Regions from separate parts of the Microbacterium paludicola genome, predicted to be linked through region 1. Evidence: predicted binding sites of a transcription regulator. Region 1 holds the regulator's gene; the other holds the start of a gene.

Region 1 (4,166 bases):
GTCGTGCGCGTTGAACCAGAGCAGGAACGACGCGTCGAGCATCTGCTGGCCCTGAGGCCCCGGCTCGCGCAGCGGGCGGCCCGAGACGAACATGCCGACGGCCTTCAGCCCGGCGTCGCCCCAGTCGCCGTCGGTCATCGGGCGTCCGGCGGGGTGAAGCCAGACGAGGTCCCTCGGCCCCGCGGCGATCGTGGGGCGCCCTTCGAACCAGTGTCGCTGGCGCAGCGCGGGGTGCTCGCGGCGCAGGCGCAGCGCGGCCTTCGTCACCTCGTAGACGTCGAGCCAGGCGTTGTCGGCGCCCCAGTCGATCCACGAGATCTCGTTGTCCTGGCAGTAGGCGTTGTTGTTGCCGCCCTGCGTGCGGCCGCGCTCGTCGCCCGCCGTGAGCATCGGCACGCCGTTCGACAGGCACAGGGTCGCCATGAGGTTCGCCGCCTGCCGGCGCCGCAGGGCGAGGATGGCGGGGTCGTCGGTCTCGCCCTCCACGCCGTGATTCCACGAGCGGTTGTTGTCCGTGCCGTCGCGGTTGTCCTCGCCGTTCGCCTCGTTGTGCTTGTGGTCGTAGGACACCAGGTCGCGCACCGTGAACCCGTCGTGCGCGGTGATGAAGTTGATGCTGTTCGAGGCCGTGCGGCCGTCGTCGGCGTAGAGGTCGCTCGATCCGGCGAGGCGCGTCGCCACGGCGTGGATGGGGGCGCCCCCCCGCCAGAAGTCGCGGATCGTGTCGCGGTACTGGTCGTTCCACTCCGCCCACTGCGGCGGCATCCGGCCGACGAGGTACCCGTCCATCGACACGTCCCACGGCTCGGCGATCAGCTTGACGTGACGCAGGATCGGATCCTGGCCGATCGCGATCAGCAGGGCGCAGTTGAAGTCGACGTCGTAGCCGGTGCGGGTGAGGGCCGACATGAGGTCGAACCGGAACCCGTCGACGTGCATCTCGGTCACCCAGTACCGCAGCGAGTCGAGGATGAGCCGCAGGGCGAGCGGGTTCCACGCGTCGACCGTGTTGCCGCAGCCGGTGACGTCCCAGTAGCGGTCGTCGAAGCCGCCGTGGGCGGGATCCGGCAGCACCCGCTTGTAGAAGCCACGGTCGTCGAGACCGCGGAACGACAGCGTCGGACCGTCGGGGCCGGCCTCGGCGGTGTGGTTGTAGACGACGTCGAGGATGACCTCGATGCCCTCGCGGTGAAGCGCCTTCACCATGTTCTTGAACTCGGCGACCTGGCCGCCGCGGTCGCCCGACGAGCTGTACGACGCATCGGGGGCGAAGTACGAGATCGTGTTGTAGCCCCAGTAGTTCGTCAGCCCGCGGTCGAGCAGCGCCGGTTCGGAGAAGAACTGCTGCACGGGCAGCAGCTCGACCGCGGTGACGCCGAGGTCGCGAAGGTAGGAGGTCGCGGCGGGGTGGGCGAGCCCGGCGTACGTGCCGCGCAGCTGCTCGGGGATGCGGTCGTGGAGCTTCGTGAAGCCCTTCACGTGCAGCTCGTAGATCACCGTCTCGCGCCAGCGTGTGCCGAGCAGCTCGTCGCCCTCCCAGTCGAAGGACGGATCGACCACGACGCTGCGGGCGGTGTATCCGGACGAGTCGGTGAGGTCGCGGACGGCCGGCTCGCCCTCCCGCGCGCCGTAGATCGGCTGCTCGGCGATGATCGTGCCGCTGGTCGCGAGACCGTACGGGTCGAGCAGCAGCTTGTGCGGGTTGAACCGGTAGCCGTTCTTCGGGTCCCACGGTCCGTCGACGCGGTAGCCGTAGCGCTGCCCGGGGCGGATTTCGGGCAGGGCGCCGTGCCAGATCCCGAGCGTCTGCTCGGTGAGCTCGTAGCGCGTCTCGCGGTCGTCCTCGTCGAACAGGCAGAGCTGCGCGCTCGTCGCGTTCGGCGCGTAGACGGCGAAGTTCGTCCGCGCCGGCGTCCAGGTGGCGCCGAGGGGCCATTCCCAGCCCGGCCAGATCGGCGCGGTCTCGCCGAGCGTCCGCCAGGTGACAGGGCTCATCGGTCTCCATCCTCGTGCGAGCGCTGCTGCGGAGGCGTCCACAGCACGAGCTCGGCGCTGCGGCGCACGCGCGTGCCGGCGCGCAGCGTGACGACGGATCCCGTCGCCCCGGCCGCGAAGACGCGCGCGCCCGGGCGGGCGGCGCGTTCGGCCTGCAGCGCGTGCCCGAGGTCGCGCACGCGGCGGCGCAGGTCGCGCACCTCGTCCTCGAGATCGAGCACGCGCGCGATGGCGGCGAGGCTCATCCCCTCACCCGACAGCTTCGCGACCTCGCGCAGCTGCGCGATGTTGCGGGCCGAGTAGCGCCGCGAACCGCCGCGCGTGCGGCCCGGCACGACCAGGCCGATCCGGTCGTACTGACGCAGGGTCTGCGGATGCATCCCCGCGAGCTCGGCGGCCACGGCGATCGCGAAGACGGGCGCGTCCTCGTCGATCTCGTACGTGTCGCTCATCCCGTCCTCCTCTCGCTCGTGCCGTGTGTCCAACTATCCGTTCGCTGAGCGAGCGAAGCGAGTCGAAACGCGGTGATCATCGCCGTCGGCTCGGCTGCACCGTTTCGACTCGGTCGCTGCGCTCCCTCACTCAACGACCGATCAGCCCGACGCCTTGCCCATCAGGTCGGCGCGCGGGTTGCCCTGCGGGCCGACCTCGACGAAGCGGGCGAGCGCCTCGCGAGCCTCGTCACTCAGGTGGCTCGGCACGACCACCTGCACCTCGGCGAGCAGGTCGCCGGTGCCCTTCTGGGAGACGATGCCGCGGCCTTTGACGCGCAGCACGCGGCCGGACGGCGTGCCGGGCGCGACGCGCAGCTTCACCGGATCGCCGCCGAGCGTCGGCACCTCGATCGTCGCGCCGAGCGCGGCCTCGGCGAACGTCACCGGCACGACGACGCGCAGGTTGAGCCCCTCGCGCGTGAACACCGGATGCGGCCGCACCGCGATCTCGACGACGATGTCGCCGGGCTCGCCGCCGTCGGGCGAGGGACGGCCCTTGCCGCGCAGGCGGATCTTCTGCCCGTCGGCCACGCCGGCCGGGATCTTGATCTTGAACGGCTTGCCGTCCTCGCTCTGCAGCGAGATCGTCTCGCCCTTGGCCGCCGTGACGAAGTCGATCGTCGTGCGGGCTCGGACGTCGCCGCCCTTCTGCGGTCCGCCGAAGCCGCGGAAGCCGCCGCTCGGCTGGCCGAAGCCGCCGTTGCCGAATCCGCTCTGGCCGAAGCGTCCGCCGCGACCGCCCTGGTTGAACATGGCGAAGATGTCGTCGAAGTCCTGAGCGGATCCGCGGTTCTGCGTGAACGCGCTGAACACGTCGTCGAAGCCGCCGTTCGAGCCGCCCGCCGTGAAGCGCGCGCCCGATCCCATCGCGCGGAGCTGGTCGTACTCCTCGCGCTGGGTCGGGTCGGAGAGCACCGAGTACGCCTCGCTGATCTCCTTGAACTTCGCCTCGGCCGCCGTGTCCCCCGGCTTGGAGTCGGGGTGATACTGCCGCGCGAGCTTGCGGTACGTCTTCTTCAGGTCGGCCGCGCTGACGTCCTTCGACACACCCAGGACCTTGTAGAAGTCCTTCTCGAACCAGTCCTGACTGGCCATTTCCACCTCTTCGTAAGGCTTGGCGGTTTCGACTCGGTCGCTTCGCTCGCTCGCTCAACCAACACTGTTCGTTGAGCGAGCGGAGCGAGTCGAAACGGGCCGAGCCGACCCGGATGTCGAACTACTCCGCCGGGACGGCGACGACGACCTTCGCGGCCCGCAGCTCGATGTCGCCGAGCCGGTAGCCGAGCTCGACGACCTCGAGGATCGTCGCCTCGGTCGTACCGGGGACCGGCTGCTGGAAGATCGCCTCGTGCTGCTGCGGGTCGAACGCCTCGCCCGCGGCGCCGTAGGCGACGAGGCCCATGCGCTCGGCCACGCCGCGCACCTTCTCGGCGATCGCGGTGAAGGGCGTGCCCTCGCCGAGGTCGCCGTGCTTCTCGGCGCGGTCGAGGTCGTCGAGCACGGGGATGAGGCCCTTCACTGCCTCGCCCTTCGCGCGCGCGATCTCGATGTGGCGCTGCTCCTCGGTGCGCCGGCGGTAGTTGGCGTACTCGGCCTGGAGGCGCTTGAGGTCGTGCAGCAGCTGCGTCTCGTCCTCGCTCACGAGCTTGTCCTGCTCCTCGGCGTCATCGCTCTGGC
Region 2 (4,166 bases), on a different contig from region 1:
GCGCTCGGTCAGCTGTCCCGCCTCGTCGTAGCCGACGTATCCGGGAGGGGCACCGACCAGGCGCGCCACGGTGTGCCGCTCGCCGAACTCGCTCATGTCGAAGCGGACGATCGCGCCCTCGTCGTCGAACAGGCTCGACGCCAGGGCCTTGGCGAGCTCGGTCTTTCCCACGCCGGTCGGTCCGAGGAACAGGAACGAGCCGACGGGACGGCGTGCGTCGCCCATGCCGGTGCGGCTGCGGCGGACCGCCTTCGCGACCGCGGCCACGGCGTCGTCCTGGCCGATCACCCGACCGTGGAGCTCGTCCTCGAGCGTCGCCAGGCGCTCGCGCTCGCTCTCGGTCAGGCGCGCGACCGGGATGCCGGTGGCGCGGCTCACGACGGCCGCGATCTCCGGCTCGTCCACGACGGCGGGCTCGGCGGATCCGGTCGTCGCCGCCTCGTCGATCCGGCGCTGGACGTCGGCGATCTCGTCGCGCAGGCGCGACGCCTCCTCGTAGCGCTCGGCCGCGACCGCGGCGTTCTTCTCGGCCTCGAGCGTGCCGAGCCGCTCCATGAGGGCGCTGACATCGACGGGTGCCCCGAGGCGCAGCCGCAGGCGCGCACCTGCCTGGTCGATGAGGTCGATCGCCTTGTCCGGCAGCACACGCTCGGTGAGGTACCGGTCGCTCAGCTCGACGGCGGCCTTCAGCGCCTCGTCGGTGTAGGTCACGCGGTGGTGCTCCTCGTACGCCGAGCGCAGCCCGCGCAGGATCTCGATCGCGTCGGTCACTGACGGCTCGCCCACGCGCACCGGCTGGAAGCGGCGCTCGAGCGCCGCATCCTTCTCGATGGTGCGGTACTCCTTGAGCGTCGTGGCCCCGATGAGGTGGAGCTCGCCGCGGGCAAGGCGGGGCTTCAGGATGTTGCCCGCGTCCATGGCGCCCTCGCCGCCGCCGCCCGCACCGACGACCGTGTGGATCTCGTCGACGAACAGGATGACCTCGTCCTTGCGCTCGGCGACCTCCTCGACCGTCTTGGTGAGGCGCTCCTCGAAGTCGCCGCGGTAGCGCGTGCCCGCGAGCATCGCGGCGAGATCCAGCGAGATGACGCTCTTGTCGCGCAGCTGCTCGGGCACCTGGCCCGCGACGATCGCGCGTGCGAGGCCCTCGACGACGGCGGTCTTGCCGACGCCGGCCTCGCCGATGAGGACAGGGTTGTTCTTCGTGCGGCGCGACAGGATCTCGATTGTCTGCTCGATCTCGGAGGCGCGGCCGATCACCGGATCGAGCAGGCCGTCGCGCGCCCGCTGGGTGAGGTCGGTGCCGTAGGTGGCGAGCATGCCGCCCTGGCGGGGCGCATCGTCCTCGCCCGGGGCATCCGCGGCATCCGGGGTGACGGTCTCGCGGATCCCCTGCGTGAGCGCCTCGGCCGTGATCCCGGCGGACGACAGGATCTGCCCGGCGGGGGTGTCCTGCGCGAGCACAAGCGCGAAGAACACGTGCTCGGGGTCGATGTACGTCGAACCCGACGCACGGGCGACCTGGAACGCGTGGAAGAGGGCGCGCTGCACGGCGGGCGTCACGACCGCGGCGTCGACATCGGCGGCCGCGCCGGCCTTCGGCAGGCGCTGCTCGGCGGCCGTGGCGACGGCGGCGCCATCGGCGCCGACGCGCGAGATCGCCTGGGCGACCGTCTTGTCGTCCGTCAGCACGCGCAGCACGTGAAGGGCGTCGAGCTCGTGCTGACCGCGACCCAGCGCGTAGCGTCCGGCGCGCTGCAGCAGCTCCTGCGTGCGCGCGCTGAGGTACCGGCTCAGATCGACCGACCGCGCCGCGCGAGCGCGCTCGCCCTGCAGGTAGCGGGCGAGGAACTCGTCGAACGCGTTGGCGCCGCCCTGGCCGAAGAAGTCGTCGGTGGAAGGGAAGTCGGGCATTCGGATCTCCTCTGCAAGGGATCGCAGAACTTGCGTCCCGTCGTGTCAAGTTTCGAACTTGAGCGAACTTGTGTCAACTTCAACGCGGGACCCGGCGACCTATTCCCGAGGCGTCAGCGGGATCCCGAGGAGCCCCCACGGTCGGCGATCCCGGGCCCGCCTATCCTTGACGCGTGCGTGAGTTCTGGCAGGGAGTGCGGACGCTGTTCCGGGGCTTCGGATGGTGGCGCCACCATCCGGGCGTGATGGCCGCGGGCCTCATCCCGGCCGCGATCGTCGGGCTCGTGCTCGTCGGCGCGCTCGTGGGGCTCGGGTTCGGCCTCCCCGGCCTGCTCGAGTGGCTGACGCCGTTCGCCGACGGCTGGCAGCCCGTGTGGGCCGATCTGCTGCGTTGGGTGCTGGGGCTCGCGGTCATGGGCGGCGCGATCATCCTGGCGATCGTGACCTTCACCGCGCTGACGCTGCTCGTCGGCGAGCCCTTCTACGACCGCATCTGGCGCTCGGTCGAGCGCGAGCTCGGCGGCACCGTGCCCGACGTGCCGTACAGCATCGGCCGCTCGATCGGCGATGCGCTCGGACTCTTCGGCAAGGGCCTGCTCTCGGCGTTGTGCGCGGGCCTCATCGCGCTCATCCCCGTCGCCGGCGCCGCAGCGGGCGCGGTCGTCGGCGCGCTGCTGAACGGCAGGGTCATCGCCGACGAGCTCTCCTCCCGTGGGCTCACCGCCCGCGGCCTCGGGGGCGCGCAGCGCGCGGCGCTCCTGCGGGCGAACCGGGCGCGCGTGCTCGGCTTCGGCGTCGCCGTGCACGTGTGCTTCCTCGTGCCGTTCGCCGCGATCGCCGTCATGCCCGCCGCGGTGGCCGGGGCCGCCATGCTCGGCCGGCGCGTCGCGGGCGAGCCCGACACGCTGCCGACCCCGGCCCCACGGGCCTGAGTCAACCCTCGGGCGTCGGCGTTCCCTCCGCCGCGTGCGCCTCGCGCGCGGCGAGGAACAGCAGGACGAGGCCTCCGAGCGCGGGAACGGCGAGCGCGAGCGCGATGCCGAGGTGCGGGTAATCGCCGGTGATCGCGCCAAACGCGACGGCGAGGAGCAGCAGCTGCGTCACGATGCCACCCGAGCGGCCCCAGGACCTGCCCGCCCACACCGCTGCGGCGAACGCGCCGACGGCCGCCGCGCCGACGACGGTCAGCACGATGAGCGCGACGGCACTGACGGGATCGGTCGTGTCGGCCCCGGTGAGGGCGACGACCTGCCAGGCCGCGAGCGCCAGGATGCCGAGGGCTTCCAGGGCGAGCAGCGCGGCCGCGATGCGCGCGATCCTGCGGGGCATCCGGACTCTCCTCGGACGACGGGCATACAGCCGATTCCGAGGCGTGACGGGATATTGACCCTTGATTTCAGGCCCCGGCTGTACGACCATTGTTAACGGCATGTTTCCCACAACGTGGTGGGTGGTGGGCGTTCAGTCCCACACCATGACCAGCGTATCCGACCCGAATGGATGCGTTTCTCCACCCTCGAATCCGGGCGCGGATGCGCTCGCTCGAATCCCACCACATTGCGAGGAGCATCAGCATGGATTGGCGCGACAAGGCGGCCTGCCTGACAGTCGACCCGGAACTCTTCTTCCCGGTCGGCAACACCGGCCCGGCGGTCGACCAGATCGAGAAGGCCAAGTCCGTGTGCGCGCGCTGCACCGTCACCGAGGTCTGCCTGCAGTACGCCCTCGAGACCGGTCAGGACTCGGGCGTGTGGGGTGGCCTCAGCGAGGACGAGCGCCGCGCCCTGAAGCGTCGCGCCGCCCGCGCTCGCCGCGCCGGCTGAACTTCCGCATCACACCCGCAGTCACACAGCACTGGAAAGGGCGCCTTCCCCGCGGGGAAGGCGCCCTTTCCGGCGTCTGCGGTCAGCTCAGATCCACTTGAGCGGGATCTCGATGACGACCTCGGTGCCCTTCTCGATCTCGCCGCCCGCGTGCGGCTCCTCGCCGCCGAGCGTGCGCCATTCGATGGATCCGCTGAGCTCGCCCTGGATGAGCGTGCGGACGATCTGCGTGCCGAGGCCGCGTCCGACGGTCCCCTCGGGCAGGCCGCTGCCGGAGTCGCGCACCCGGACGAGCAGCTTCTCCTCGTCGCGCTCGGCGATGATCTCGACCTTGCCCTCGAGACCCTTGAGGCCGTGCTCGACCGCGTTCGTGACGAGCTCGGTCAGCGCCAGCGCGAGAGGCGTGGCGTACTCGCTCGGCAGCACGCC

The links. Region 1 encodes HspR, which represses chaperone genes until heat shock. Its sites were predicted from a motif close to AAGTTGAGTCNNNNNGACTCAACTT; they were not measured.
Region 2: a site for HspR is predicted at 1,970-1,994, ahead of ABD161_RS01880 (ATP-dependent Clp protease ATP-binding subunit). Genes of this name have one in related genera too.

The regions. Positions count from the first base shown of each region.
Region 1 is NZ_BAAANG010000005.1:83,877-88,042, forward strand. It holds gene glgX (glycogen debranching protein GlgX) at 1-1,995, opposite strand, end outside; gene ABD161_RS05670 (heat shock protein transcriptional repressor HspR) at 1,992-2,447, opposite strand; gene ABD161_RS05675 (DnaJ C-terminal domain-containing protein) at 2,589-3,584, opposite strand; gene grpE (nucleotide exchange factor GrpE) at 3,706-4,166, opposite strand, start outside.
Region 2 is NZ_BAAANG010000002.1:24,018-28,183, forward strand. It holds gene ABD161_RS01880 (ATP-dependent Clp protease ATP-binding subunit) at 1-1,914, opposite strand, end outside; gene ABD161_RS01885 (EI24 domain-containing protein) at 2,088-2,846, shown strand; gene ABD161_RS01890 (histidine kinase) at 2,848-3,243, opposite strand; gene ABD161_RS01895 (WhiB family transcriptional regulator) at 3,489-3,737, shown strand; gene ABD161_RS01900 (sensor histidine kinase) at 3,825-4,166, opposite strand, start outside.